DNA from 3 places in the Lysinibacillus sp. NPDC093216 genome. Region 1 is predicted to be linked to each of the others. Evidence: riboswitches for the same ligand, from Rfam matches in the RefSeq annotation. Region 1 holds a riboswitch; each other region holds the start of a gene.
What was found. Region 1 has a riboswitch for S-adenosylmethionine ahead of ACQKOG_RS04165 (Na+/H+ antiporter NhaC family protein). Riboswitches for the same ligand answer to the same signal wherever they lie in the genome.

Region 1 (5,065 bases):
GAAGGATGAAGAAGAGGAGTATTTTGAGCTATTTGCTTACGGTGGCTGGACACATGTTTGTTCTAGTGCAGATATGCATATTTTTAAGGCAGCACCAGAAACTACACCCATATATAGTGACGCTGAGTCTTCTATTGATAAACTAGCGCGTCTTGCAAAGCCTGTAAACCTAGCTGCATCTATTTCTCTTGCTATAACGATGGTTTTGTGGATATTTATGATGTTTACCACTGGGACAATTCAACACGTTGCAGAGCAAGGATTTGAATATTCCTTTATTTTTACTGTTCCAGCAGTGATGACTTCTGGTGGAGTATACTATCATATGTGGAAGAACCTACGATTAAAATCAAAGCATATATAAAGAACGAACAGCTGAAGTTTATCAGCTGTTTTTTTCATGTTCGGTAAAATGAGGGGGTGGGTTTCTGTTTCAACTAGGCGATTTCGATGAGCCGCTTGGTCCAAGCGTAGTGTTATGAAGAAAAGATAAACTGAACCACAGGAAAAATTTGACTTCGTGCCGAAGTATTAGTATGTAGAATATAGATATCTAATTATTTCGAAAATAATTGGGGTGTTTTAGATCATTATATTACAATCTTGGCATGTCCAATGTTTGATGACAATATAATAGTACAGTTGCCTACATTAATTAGTAGTACACTTGCAAAGTAGGAAAACTATAACTAACTACTCAGTGAGAAAGGATAGGATGGAATGAATATTGGGAATAGTGTTGCGCTTATTGTAAGTCTGATTTTTTCAAGCATTTTGGTTCGGGCAATATATCGCGTTTTTGTGAAAAAGAAAGTACCTACTATGACCTATACACCATATGATGATGCCATGAATGGTAGAGGTAAACATGACAATTAAGTGAGTGGTTACAAACATCAAACAGTAAGCTGCAGGCTTCATGTAACTAATAGTATAAAATATGAGAATCTACTATTATTTCAATAAGAAATAATAGTAGATTATTTTTATTTTATCAATGATAAGATTTACGAAGGAATTTTATCCTGTATTTGGTATTATTTAATCAAGGGACAGTCAATAATTTTGTGTAAATGACAATCCAACCTTTTCGTATAGATCAAAGAATGATTTTGTTTTTAGGAAGGTTAGTTTCAGACATAGCCGAGGTTGATTATGTAGGTACAGCCCTTACTTTTCAAATGTGTATTGGTTTCTTACTTACTATATTTTCAATAAATCTAATCCCTATTATACTGAGGATCATTGGATGGGAGTGGATCTTTACAATATTAGCGATTGGACCTATTCTTGGAATTGGATTTATGTTCAAATATAGACGCTACGAAATAACTAATGAGAAAGTGTAATTGTAACTTTTAAGTATTATCTCTATCACAAAAAATGAATAGCCTCAAATAAAAAATCCAATCGTTTTGATTATTTCTTTCAAAACAATTGGATTATTTTAATGGTAAAACAATATTTTTTTTTAAGTGATGAAGCTCAGGCTTTCTTTTCTTTCGGGTATCCGATGAGGATAGCAATGGTTCCGCAAATTCCTATAAGGACTGGATAGAAAGAGTATTGCAGCATGCTCACTGGCGATATTCCGGCTACGCTTGCGGCTGCCAGGAATTGGGCTCCGTATGGCAGTAGACCTTGGATCGTACAGGAGAAAATATCTAATATACTTGCGGATTTTCTCGGCTCAATCTCATACTGTTCAGCAATATTTTTTGCAAGTGGACCAGCAATTAAAATAGCAATCGTATTATTGGCCGTAGATAAATTTGTTAAACCCACTAGGCCGGCAATGCCAAATTCAGCACCTTTTTTCGATTTAATCCTTTTTGTTGCAAGGTGAAGTAGAAAGTCAATCCCTCCGTTAAACTTAATAACCTCCACCATTCCAGCTATTAATATCGCAAGGAATGCCATTTCATACATGCCTGACATTCCTTCGCCGATCTTTTGAAAAAGGCTCATTAAGTGATAGCTGCCATCCGCTAAGCCAACAGCCCCGGCAAGAACAATCCCAGATGCCAGAACAAGGAAAACATTCATTCCAGCTAACGCTAAAATAATAACCAAAACATAGGGAACAATTTTTACCCAACTATAGCTTAAATGCTCCACTTGTGCAGTTTCACCCATTGTGATAACTCCTAAAATAAGGCTCGTTACAATAGCTGCCGGCAACACAATCCAAAAATTCACCTTAAATTTATCCTTCATTTGTGCACCTTGTGAACGAACGGCAGTAATTGTTGTATCTGAAATAAAAGATAAATTATCGCCAAACATCGAACCGCCAACAATCGCTGCCATTACTAAAGCCATGGAAAGGTCGATATGCTCGCTTATCCCAACTCCAATTGGAGCCAGTGCAACAATCGTTCCCACCGATGTACCCATTGATAGGGAGATAAAGCAGGCGATGATGAACAAGCCTACGACAAGTAAGTTTGGCGGAACGACCGATAAAGCAAAGTTTACAGTGGAGTCCACTGCCCCCATGCCTTTTGCTACCGCTGAAAAGGCACCAGCCAAGAGAAAAATAATGACCATCAGCATGACATTTAAGTTTCCTGCGCCTTTGCAAAAAATATCAACCTTTTGCGCAAACGATTCTTTTCGATTCATTGCCAAAGCCACAGCGCCTGAAATAGAAATGGCTACAATGACAGGGAAGGCGTAAAAATCACCTGTAATAACCCCTGAACCAATAAATAAAATTAAAAAAACAACAAATGGGATCAGCGCCCATGGATTCTCTTTCTTCATGTCTACCTCCAAAAAATAAAATTGGACACGTCTTTTGTCCATTCTTTTTACGATAAAAAGGCCTCTTCTTGTAACAACAAGAAGAGGCCTTATATCTATAAAACACTCCTCTTATCTATCAAGCCTTTGCCTGCTGGATTTGGCACAGTAACTTAAATCATAAGTTCCGCTGCCGAGATTTCATCGGGCCAGTCCCTCCATCTCTCTTGATAAGAAGCAAATATATTATTTTTTTCACAATAATAAATATTATAATAAAAAGTCGATTTTTGCAACATATTTTTAATCAAGCTTGGTTTAAAAGCTATATTAATTAAGGAAATTGAACAAGTAAGAGGTTTAGAGGATAGGAAAGCGTGAATTTTTGGTGTCGCTGTTTTTACGCAGCACAACTTGATTTAACAACTGAAAGGGGGAAAAAGGAGGCGCCCTTAGAATTGGAGGGGCGCCTCACCTAAAACATTTGTGGTAAAAATTCCGTCATAAAGCGTTGATTTTTACGTAGCCATATTTTTAAAATCATACGATGTGTTAGGAGGCGTTGTCTTTTTTGTGGTCTAGCCTTTGCTTCTATTAAACTTTGTAGTAGAGTGCAGGTTTCTGTTGCCAATCCTTGAGAATCAACGAGGACGTCAAGTTTATAATCAATTAACTGAGTAGCCTGAACCTTTGCAAGTAATTGTGCAAAGCGAGTATTCATTTCTGGAAAGTTTTCTTCTAGTTCTAAGTCGATTAAAGTATATAATGTTTGTTCAATTTCAGCTTCGAGCGCTTGTAATTGTTCAATGGACGGCTGTGTCAAAAAATCACCTCTAGTATTTCAAAAATGCTGCTACACAAGGACAAAGCCAAGTGCCGCGAAAAGTAAACCGAATAAAACTGTAGTGCATATATAAATAATCGCTTGCCTCCATTTTTTCTGCTCTAAGAGTTGCAAACATTCAAAACCAAATGTTGAAAAGGTCGTATATGCTCCTAAAAAACCAAGCCCTATAAACTGCCAAATCCAATCATTTGGATGTAATGCAAATAGAAAGCCAAGTGCAAAAGAACCCGTTATATTAATAAAAAATGTTGCCCATGGGTATGTATGGACAATCAATCTTCCTAGATAAAATCTTGTTAGTGCACCCAAAAATCCACCGATACCAATCATTATCATACGAAGCGCCCCTTTGCTAGTTTAAATCCTAGCCATGCACAAGCTAAACCGCCAAAAACACTTACAAAAATATAAAGAACGGCTTGTAGCCATTTACTATCCTGCAAAAGTAATAGCGTTTCTAAAGAAAATGTTGAAAAGGTTGTAAAAGCACCAAAAAAGCCAGTACCAATTCCTATAATAACAGGTGTTCGCTTTGTAAACGTTGTAAATAGCCATGCTAAACAAAAGCAGCCAATTAAGTTCATACAAAGTGTCGCAAATGGAAAACCACCGTTATTTGAAAGTACTAGACCAAGGCTATATCGACAGATGGCACCCAAAAATCCGCCGATTCCAACAGCTAAAAATGATTTCAAAGTAAAGACTCCTTATTAAAATGTCTATATTAAAAAGTGTATCATGAGATACCCATTTTAGATAATAGTTAGGCGTTAAATTAAAGTTGGGTGATAAATTAAAAAAGTTAGGCGATAAATTTAAAAATTAGGGCGATAAACCTTGAAATTGTTCCGATAAATTGATTTGGACCCTATCGAACTAGCTTTGTTCGACAGGGTCTTCCAGCGATGTTTCAATAACATGTTTTAATTGAAAAATAGAAGATTGTTGACTTTCGCTCTTCTTGAAAATAAAGACAGTTTCTATTATTTCGTTTAACTGCGGCAAACCATAATAGTAAATGTTGGAGTAGTAGTAAAGGTTAATTAGTTAACACAGCCAATCGTATTGTCTATTTGTAGGAATCAAGGACACTTCTTACCGATTTTATTTCCTTCATCGTAAAAGGAACTTGATTCTTTTAGCCACTCTGCCATCGCACGTGTATACATATAGCATCTGCTTCACACAAGTAGTGTAACAGATGAACTTGTTTCTGCTGTTGCAATCATGTCATAATTTATTACTATGATTGATTATTAACATTGTCAATGACAGTATCGAAGTCTTTATTGGAATCGACACTTTCAGTTATTGTAAAAACATAACCATCTGGATCTTCTATCGTTAATTCTTTTGCATTCCATGGTTGAACTGTCGGCTGTTGAATGATTTTCGTTTTATTTTCTAGTGCAGCCAGATAAATACTATGAATATTATTAGAGAAAACATTAATAATGACAGAGTTAGAAGTGC
Region 2 (5,065 bases), on a different contig from region 1:
CGATATTCTGTATCTTTCTCTTCTTTATAAATTTGAGCCAATGTCGACTCAACGTAAGCAGTTGCCGCACCGATAAATGCGATTGCCCACATCCAAAAAACAGCACCAGGTCCCCCCATCCCGATTGCTGTAGCTGTACCGGCAATGTTACCTGTACCTACTCGACCAGACAATGCGATAGACATCGCTTGGAAAGATGAAATCCCCTTATCCGATTTTTCGCCTTTAAACATTAAAACAAACATATCTTTAATGTGTCTTACTTGTAGGAACCGTGTGATAATTGAAAAAAAGAGCCCAATTAACAAAATGCCATAAATAAACCACGGTCCCCATAAAATCTCATTAATTTTCCCAACGATTGTTTCCATTTTACCCCTCCAATGTGAAAAAATATTACTTTAAGTCATTATAGTATTACACTTTTCTGAAAATTACAACATTATATTCAAGTAACAAAAAGTTAGTAATTTTCTAGTTAATTGGAGAGGTAATTCACTATTCAATTATATAGCCAATTCTTCGAAGAGCATTATTAATAAAATCACGTATATAAACAAAAATCTCGTCACGCTCTACTTCATGAAATAGATTATGATAACAGTTTGCCCATTCTTTGAATTGAAACTCTGTAAATTCCATCTGATAAAGCCAATTCCGTGTTTGTTTGGTTTCAGTAATATTATCTTTTTCAGCTGTCATAACTAACATAGGCATATTAGGGAATTCAGCCTTCGGCAATAACACTAAATTGCGCATCATTTGTTGTAGCTCGCGATACCATTTCACTGAAACAACGGATGAAAAAGGAACCTCATCCTTCATCTCATCTCTACCTTCTATACTGCGCGTTAGTGATTCTAATGTAATTTCATGGGTCAGCTTCACATTGGCAGTCAGGGCACTTAAACTAGTTAAAGCATTTGATAGTTTACCTGGCAATAGATTTAAATGAAGCCAAGGTGAAGTTAAAATAATTCCTGCACATTCATATTTTCTTTTTTGCATGGTATGTAGTAATAGAGTCGCACCAAGTCCATGTCCTATTAAAAAGACAGGTAAATTATACGAAAAAGCATTCTCGATTAAATGCCTTGTATATTTGTTGTATTCTTTAAAATCCTCATCGTGAACACTTGAATATCCTACATTTACTCCATGATTAGGTAAATCCCCCATGACTATGTGGAAGCCTTCCAATCTAAGTTTTTCTATAAGCCATGCATACCAACGGTGATTTTCATATGCACCATGAAGAATAGCAACCACAGCCTTTGCTTGTCCATCAGCTTCCCATTTCCACATTTCACATAGTCCTCCTAAAAAAATAATTACACAATGATTATATCGTAATATCTTGATCATTTTAATTTTATATTTCCATCAAGTTGCGTATTTGATACGATAATATTACATCAAAGAAAGAAAAGAGGCGATCCTCATGATCTATCCATTTAAAGGTAAAAAACCCAATATTGACCCTTCTGTTTTTATTGCTGATTATGCAACCGTTACCGGCGACGTTACAATAGGTGCTGAAACAACAATTTGGTTTAACACAGTTATTCGAGGAGATGTATCACCAACAATTATAGGAAAAAGAGTTAGTATTCAAGACCTCTGTTGCTTACATCAAAGCCCCAAATATCCACTAATTATTGAAGATGAAGTAACAGTTGGACATCAAGTAACTTTACATAGTTGTACGATTCGAAAAAAAGCCTTAATAGGTATGGGCTCTATAGTATTAGACGGAGCGGAGATTGGAGAGGGTGCATTCATTGGGGCGGGTAGTCTAGTACCTCCAGGCAAAGTCATTCCTCCAAATAGTTTAGCACTAGGCCGTCCTGCAAAGGTTGTAAGAGAATTAAACGATGAAGATAAAGAAGATATGGAACGCATCATACGTGAATATGTAGAAAAGGGTCAATACTATAAATCTCTTCAACCAAAAAATTAATGTAAAGCAGCTCCACGATTGCTTGGGCAACCGAGCAATATAGGAGCTTATTTTTTTCGTTAAAAAACAGCGAAAGGGGCTAAATTAATGTTAAGCCCCTTTCTGTAATAGTATTTTAAAATATTTCCCCAGCTACTTCATTGCTTTAGCTGAATAGTTTATAAACCTGCTTTTTCTTTTAATGCGTCAGCTTTGTCTGTTTGTTCCCAAGGTACATTTAAATCTGTACGACCGAAGTGGCCATATGCGGCAGTTTGCTTATAAATAGGACGACGAAGGTTTAGCATTTTAATAATCCCCGCTGGGCGTAGATCGAATAGCTCGCGTACCCATTTTACAATTTCACTTTCCGTAACTTTTCCTGTTCCAAATGTATCAACTGCAATAGATACAGGTTGAGCAACACCAATCGCATAAGCTAGTTGTACTTCAGCTCGATCAGCTAAACCAGCTGCTACGATATTTTTTGCCACATAGCGTGCTGCATATGCCGCTGAACGGTCTACCTTAGTTGCGTCCTTACCTGAGAAAGCACCTCCACCATGACGTGCATAGCCACCGTATGTATCAACGATGATTTTACGTCCAGTTAGACCAGCATCCCCTTTAGGACCACCAATTACGAATCGGCCAGTTGGGTTGATGAAATATTTAGTATCGGCATCTAGTAATTCACTTGGAACAACTGGAGCAATAACGAATTCTTTTAAGTCTGCTTGAATTTGCTCAAGTGTAGCTTCTTCATCATGCTGTGTTGAAATTACAATCGTATCAACGCGTACTGGTACATTGTTTTCATCATATTCAACCGTTACTTGCGTTTTTCCATCTGGACGTAAATATGCTAGTTCACCAGATTTACGTACTTCCGTTAAACGACGAGCTAATTTATGCGCTAAACTAATTGGTAATGGCATAAGCTCTGGCGTTTCGTTACATGCATAACCGAACATTAAACCTTGGTCACCTGCGCCAATTGCTTCAATGTCAGCGTCTGTCATAGAGCCTTCACGCGCCTCTAATGCTTGGTCAACACCTTGAGCAATATCAGGTGATTGCTCGCCAATAGCAACAAGAACTGCTAGGTTTTCAGCATCAAAGCCGTATTTCCCACGTGTATAACCGATTTCTGCTACAGTATCACGAACGATACCTTTAATATCTACATAAGTAGAAGTAGTAATTTCTCCTGCTACTAATGCTAAGCCTGTTGTTACTGTTGTTTCACACGCTACACGCGCGTTTGGATCTTCTGCTAAAATAGCATCTAAAATGGCATCCGAGATTTGGTCACAAATTTTGTCTGGATGTCCTTCTGTTACACTTTCTGATGTAAACAGTCGACGGTTTGTCATTTGATTTTCCTCCTATTACTTTTACAAATAATATTTGCGAATTAATACGGTACTCATTACCCATGTCAAGTTCGCCCCTAAGGATTGAACTCTCAAGCCGTTGTTGCTGTCGTTGCACTTTCGCACAGTAAACATTTGTTGCTGTCATTGCACTTTCGCACAGTAAAACAGTTGTTGCTGTCACTACGCTTCCGCACAAATAAACAGCTGCTGCTTTTAACACGAGGATTTTTGAAAGATCCGTCATTATAATAAGGAAAGGACTGTATACTTACCTTTAATTCGTTTTTAACAATAAAAAAATCCTTTTCTCACGCTTACTTAACATGAGGAAAGGAATAATGACTTCGTAACCTTTCACTCTTATCGTTCAAGGGAGTTTCCCCTTGCATCAGATTGGCACCAGCGCATGTCGTGAAATAGTTCATGCAGGTTGCCGGGTTTCACAGGGCCTGACCCTCCACCAGCTCGGGATAAGAGTATCCGTTCAATATCTCATAATACGTAAAAGGTCGAACATTGTCAAATATTTTTAACTTCTTTCAGCGGGTGTCCAACATCGTGCTGTTGCTGTTGCTGTCGCTTCGCTTTCGCACAGACTAAAACCCTTTGCTGACGCTACACTTTCGCGCAAAAAACATTGTCAGGCCCAAGCACAAAGCAGATTCCGGACGCATTGTTTATCTGTAGCGAAAGTAAAGCGACAGTTACAATTATGCCAAGACATAATTGATTGTATTCTTATAAAGAAAGTATGGGATTTATATAGAAACAAATTTGGATTATACTGTAATTTAAAACAAAATAATCCCTACTCTCCACCTTACATCATGTGTTAACATATGTGTAACCCTTTACAGCACATTTTGTAGCAAAAGCAAAGCGTTAGCTACAGAACATGTGGTGGATGAATATGATTGTAGCCCCTTTTCAGTCGAAGACAAGCTCCAACTAATAAAAAGCAAGCTAAAACTTCACATCCTGTGCGAACCCCATGTTAGCCCAAAGCTTCCAAACACAATTTTTGCTGTGTCGAAAGTGAATGTGTGATCACTTATTATAAATAGGGTAAAAAGCATTATCAAAACAAATCAATTTACTTTTTGTCGTTTTCTTGAAAAGTAATAAAATCTGAAAAATAATTTCTGAATTAGTATAGATTATTTAAGCAATTGTGTTATACTATTTTTGAAATTAAGAAAATCTCCCTCAAACTCTAGGGAATACTATAAAAAAGGATGGTATTTAATCGATGAATTCAGTAGAAATTGCAAACGAACTGAAGGAATTATTAAGCGGCGGTAACATTAATGTTCAACTTTCAGTACCACAATTAGCTGAAAAGGCTACTTCTCGTGGTGAAGCTATGTTAACAGTAGATGGCGCAGTTCGTGCAGAAACTGGCAAATACACTGGTCGTTCACCTAAAGATAAATATACGGTAGAAGAAGATAGCACAAAGGATAAAATTGACTGGGGCAAAGTTAACCGACCAATTTCTTCTGAAGTGTTCGATAACTTATATGTAAAAGTAGTAAAATATTTAAAAGAACGTGACGAATTATTCGTATTCAAAGGCTTTGCTGGTGCTGACAAAGATTCGCAATTAAGCATCCAAGTAATCAATGAATATGCTTGGCACAATCTTTTCGCCCATCAATTATTTATCCGTCCAACTAAAGAAGAATTAGCTTCTCATGTTGCTGACTTCACAGTTATTTCAGCTCCTAACTTTAAAGCAGATCCTGCT
Region 3 (5,065 bases), on a different contig from region 1:
TACATAATCTTGATATGTTTCAATTTTAAGATCGATACCTTCTTTAGCTAAAATCGGTTTTGCTTTTTCTAAAATAACAGCATGTGGTGTATTAGAAGCACCTACTGTTAATGTTACATTCTCTTTACTATCACCAGCATCAGATGATGAGCTTTTTTCTTCTTTTTTACCAGCACCACAAGCGGCTAGAGCTAGTACTAATACAGATAAAAATAATCCTGTTAATAACTTCTTCATTTTATTACTCTCCCTTTTCCTATATAAAATATGTTAGCGGTATGAAACCGAGATAACCTTTTAGATGTTCATAGTATGATGCTCTTTTTAGCGTTTATCTGTTTTGGTTGTAATTAAGTCGCCAATCCATTGAATAATAAATACTACTATTAAGATTAAAATAGTTGCCATTAAAGTTACATCTGTGCGATTACGTTGGAAACCATCTAAGAATGCTAAGTTTCCTAGACCACCTGCGCCGATAATACCTGCCATCGCAGTATAACCAACAAGTGCTACAGCAGTTACAGTAAGACCAGAAATAAGCGCTGGTAACGATTCGGGAATTAATACTTTCCAAATAATCGTTGACGTTTTGGCACCCATTGAACGAGCCGCTTCAATAACACCTTTATCAATTTCGCGTAAGGCGATTAATACCATTCGCGCATAGAATGGTGCAGCTCCAATAATTAATGCTGGTAAAGCCGCATCTGCGCCACGAATTGTGCCGAGTAAAAATTTCGTAAATGGAATTAATAAGATAATCAATACGATAAATGGAATCGAGCGGAAAATGTTAACGATTGATCCTGTTAAAAAGTTTACAATTTTGTTGGCCCATAGTTGGTTGGGACTTGATAAAAATAATAAGATTCCAATTACTAATCCAAGTATAAATGTGATGACCGTAGAAATTGTTGTCATATACAATGTTTCATACGTAGCGTCCCACATTTTTTCCCAGTCGACATTCGGAAAAAGACTAGTTAGCATTTGTAATCACCTCCGTTTGTACTTCGACTGTATTTAAGTAACTCAGTGAAGCAGCAACGTTCGCCTCTGAGCCATCAATTTGCACAATAAGTGTACCGTACGCTCCATTTTTCGTTTGCGAAATATTACCATGTACAATACTTACTTCTACATCAAACTGTTTCACAAGATGTGAAATGACAGGCTGCTCTGTTTTTTCTCCTACAAAGATTAGCTTAACAAGTTGTCCATTAGGGTAATTTTCTTTAATTTGTGCCACAGTTTCCTGTGTTTCCTTTGTATCTGTAATTTGAGAAACGAATTTTTTCGTAATGGCTGCTTGTGGAGCTTGGAATACTTGTAATACTTCACCACGTTCTACAATTTCACCAGCTTCCATAACCGCTACACGATGACAAATCTTACGGATAACGTGCATTTCATGTGTGATTAACACAATCGTTAGACCTAATCGTTCGTTAATATCGACAAGTAGATCAAGAATAGCATCTGTTGTCTCCGGATCGAGTGCAGATGTTGCCTCATCACATAACAATACCTCTGGATTATTAGCAAGTGCACGAGCGATACCTACCCGTTGTTTTTGTCCCCCCGATAGTTGTGATGGATATGCTTTTTCGCGCCCTTCCAAGCCAACTAGTGTAATCAATTCATTCACACGTGCTTCCCGTTTGGCCTTTGGCACACCTGCGATTTCTAGTGGGAAAGCGATGTTTTCTGCAACAGTTCTAGACCAAAGTAAATTGAAATGTTGGAAAATCATACTAACCTTTTGTCTAGCATCCCTAAGCTTTTGCCCCTTTATGGACGAAAACTCTTGATTATTAACCGTCACCGTACCAGATGTAGGCTTTTCTAAACCATTTAACAAACGAATCATTGTACTTTTACCAGCGCCACTATAGCCGATAATGCCGAAAATTTCACCTTTATTAATAGAAAGGTTGACGTCTTTAACTGCTGTTAATTCGCCATTCGTAGTTTTGTATTTCTTCGTAATATTTTGAAGATTGATCATAGCGAATTCTCCTTTTCTTATATCAATTATGCCTCGGCATAATTGTTGCTGTCGCTTCGCTTTCGCACAGATAAACATTACGTCCGGAATCGGCTTTGTGCTTAGGCCTGCAGATGTTTTTTGCGCGAAAGCGTAGTGCTAACGCAGCAACAGCAGCACCGATGCAGGTCAGTTAGCCATTATCGCATGGATGCGATGGTTTTAGGCTAACATCCTCTAAGCACTCCTTTTCGATTCCAGGACACCCGCTGAAAGAAATTAAAAAACCCCTTCACTTAAAGACAAGTAGAAGGGGTCACGTACATATACGCTAAACCGTTCTCTCATCTGTCAAAGATAAATCTTTGGGTGATTTGGCACCTTTTCACGTTTGTGATGGTTGCCGGGCTTCATAGGGCACTTCCCTCCGCCGCTCTTTATAAGAGTTCGATATATTTATTGTTTTTTTAATATATTTGTTACTTTACCATGTGATTAATATTCAGTCAATTAGTTTTTTAACAATTCGTATAAATATGGTACGGATTGGAAGGCATAAACCTTTTCTATCACTTCTCCGCCTTCACATACGAGTAAACATGGTACACTTTCGATTTTATTATCATAAGCTATTTGCTCTATAAAATTAATATTCGCCTTACCAATCTGTAGCTGTGGCAGCAATTGCTTAATAACCGCCATCATTTTCGATGCAACTGCGCACGTTCCACACATTGGCGTATATAAATAAAAGGCAGCCTTTTCACCGGACTGGATAGCCGTGTTCCACTGCTCTTTTGACCATTCTTCCATCTTTTTTCACGCAACCTTACAAAATATATTCATTATGGATTGAGAAATGTGCACGAAGCAATATCGCCGCTAGCACTTTCCTCGGAGTTGTCTCAACTTCCTTATATGTTGGCATCGTACGTAAATGCTCAGCCTCTGGATAATGTCTGTCCATTAATGCCCGTAGCTTATTACCTGATGTATCTGCATCAAAAAATGTATAAAGCTCACAACCCTCATATGGGTCGAGTAGCTCTTCTAATTGATGCACACCAATTGTACCATTTGTACAAAGTATTTTTACGTCTTCATTTAAAATAGGTTCGATTTGAAGTTTATCCGATCGGCCTTCGACAATTAAGCATTTTCCCTCGAACATCACGCCACCCCCATTTAGACATATCCCTTATAATTCATTATATCAACAAACCTTGTCGTTGATACAGTTAGATACCTATTAATAAGGGAATATACTTGCATTTACCTTACCAACTATAGTGGCAGGATGGTTAAGATAAAAAAAAACGTCGGTAGTTTCCGACGTTTTTCTGATCAATTATGCCTCGACATAATCGCGTCAGGAATCGGCTTTGTGCTTAGGCCTGCACGACGCAGGTTAGTTAGCCGTTATCGCATGGATGCGATGATCTTAGGCTAACATCATCTAAACACTCCTTTCCGATTCCATGACATCCGCCGGAGGCTTTAACTTCTTTTAGCTGATGTTTGAACACTCGCTGAAAGAAGTTAAAGGCTTGTCTTATTCTGCAATCATTTCTTCGTATTGCTCAGCTGTCATAAGCTTGTCAATTTCTGAAGCATCAGCAGGCTCTACAACGATCATCCATGCTTTTTCATATGGTGATTCATTAACGAATTCTGGGCTATCTTCTAAATCTGCATTTACTTCAACTACTGTACCTGAGATTGGTGCGTATAATTCAGAAACTGTTTTAACAGATTCTACGCTACCGAATGGATCATCAGTTTTGATTTCGTCGCCAACTTGTGGAAGTTCAACGAAAACGATATCTCCAAGTTCAGCTTGTGCGAAATGAGAAATACCGATACGTACTTTACCATCTTCTACTTTTACCCATTCGTGCTCTTCAGAGTAACGTAAGTCTTTAGGTGTGCTCATGAAAAAAACCCCTCCATAAATATGTAATATATTCATTTTCAGTGTGCCATACTTCTACCATAAAAACAAGAATCAATTATGCCTCATTCAGCTCAATACCTATAGAGGTGAAGAGTTCTGACCTGACGCTTCGCTTTCGCTACATACAACATTTACTGAAACAAGTGAAAAGCGGTTATTTCCAAGCTTGCTCAAAATCTGATTCTTTAAACCCTAAAGTAACTTTTTTTCCATCGGTTACAATCGGACGCTTAATCAACATACCATCTGATGCAAGCAGTTCAAGCTGCTCCTCTTCAGTCATTTCAGCAAGTTTATCCTTCAAGCCAAGCTCTCGATATTTCATACCAGAAGTATTAAAAAATTTCTTTAAAGGTTGTCCACTAGCTTGCCATAAGTTTGATAATTCATCCTTTGTAGGTGGTTGTTCGACAATGTGTACCTCTTCGTATGAAACCCCATTGTCATTTAGCCATTTTTGAGCTTTTTTGCAAGTAGTACATTTCGGATATTGAATAAATTGAATCGTCATTTATAGGCTCCTCTACTTTCATCTTTAGGAACAACATTTTCAGTGTATCCCTCATTTTCTGTAGTATACCATCATAACCGTTACGAGCCAAAATGAAACTCTTCAAGCCAAAGCGTGGGGTTGATTTCCGTTCCGGCTGGAAGCTACTCATGATGCTTTCGGGGGTTCTTGGAATTTTTATCAGCGATTCTTATGTTGTTATCAGCGATTCTTGGCATTTTATCAGCGATTTTCTTGATGTTATCAGCGATTCTCAGCATTTTATCAGCGATTTTCTTGTTGTTATCAGCGATTATCGGCATTTTATCAGCGATTTTCTTGTTGTTATCAGCGATTCTCGGCATTCTATCAGCGATTTTCTTGTTGTTATCAGCGATTCTTGGCATTTTATCAGCGATTTTCTTGATGTTATCAGCGATTCTCAGCATTTTATCAGCGATTGGCATTTTGGAGTGGTCCGTTTCCTTCGCTCCGTGCAAGGTCTCGCCTGTTTCGCTTTCGCACAGATGAAACCCTTTTGCTATCAAACTACATTTCAAAGGATACATATGGAGTGGAGACAGGGCGACATTATAAAGCGCACACAGTTTTGTGTATGAATCCTTTTTTG

Region 2: linked by a shared signal. The riboswitch ahead of metK (methionine adenosyltransferase) and the one ahead of ACQKOG_RS04165 (Na+/H+ antiporter NhaC family protein) in region 1 are both predicted to bind S-adenosylmethionine.
Region 3: linked by a shared signal. The riboswitch ahead of ACQKOG_RS21220 (methionine ABC transporter ATP-binding protein) and the one ahead of ACQKOG_RS04165 (Na+/H+ antiporter NhaC family protein) in region 1 are both predicted to bind S-adenosylmethionine.

Annotation. Positions count from the first base shown of each region.
Region 1 is NZ_JBNNVB010000002.1:348,483-353,547, forward strand. Features, by position in the region: gene ACQKOG_RS04155 (DUF2812 domain-containing protein) at 1-364, shown strand, start outside; gene ACQKOG_RS04160 (DUF3951 domain-containing protein) at 721-879, shown strand; gene ACQKOG_RS04165 (Na+/H+ antiporter NhaC family protein) at 1,486-2,766, opposite strand; SAM riboswitch class I at 2,875-2,982, opposite strand; gene ACQKOG_RS04170 (hypothetical protein) at 3,221-3,568, opposite strand; gene crcB (fluoride efflux transporter CrcB) at 3,599-3,928, opposite strand; gene crcB (fluoride efflux transporter CrcB) at 3,925-4,287, opposite strand; gene ACQKOG_RS04185 (VOC family protein) at 4,836-5,065, opposite strand, start outside.
Region 2 is NZ_JBNNVB010000031.1:26,471-31,535, forward strand. Features, by position in the region: gene ACQKOG_RS23295 (alanine/glycine:cation symporter family protein) at 1-371, opposite strand, end outside; gene ACQKOG_RS23300 (alpha/beta hydrolase) at 499-1,305, opposite strand; gene ACQKOG_RS23305 (gamma carbonic anhydrase family protein) at 1,442-1,960, shown strand; gene metK (methionine adenosyltransferase) at 2,119-3,315, opposite strand; SAM riboswitch class I at 3,676-3,795, opposite strand; gene pckA (phosphoenolpyruvate carboxykinase (ATP)) at 4,568-5,065, shown strand, end outside.
Region 3 is NZ_JBNNVB010000025.1:27,889-32,953, forward strand. Features, by position in the region: gene ACQKOG_RS21210 (MetQ/NlpA family ABC transporter substrate-binding protein) at 1-237, opposite strand, end outside; gene ACQKOG_RS21215 (methionine ABC transporter permease) at 325-993, opposite strand; gene ACQKOG_RS21220 (methionine ABC transporter ATP-binding protein) at 983-2,011, opposite strand; SAM riboswitch class I at 2,332-2,436, opposite strand; gene ACQKOG_RS21225 (thioredoxin family protein) at 2,501-2,803, opposite strand; gene ACQKOG_RS21230 (toprim domain-containing protein) at 2,820-3,161, opposite strand; gene gcvH (glycine cleavage system protein GcvH) at 3,543-3,923, opposite strand; gene ACQKOG_RS21240 (arsenate reductase family protein) at 4,099-4,455, opposite strand; gene ACQKOG_RS21245 (hypothetical protein) at 4,599-4,901, opposite strand.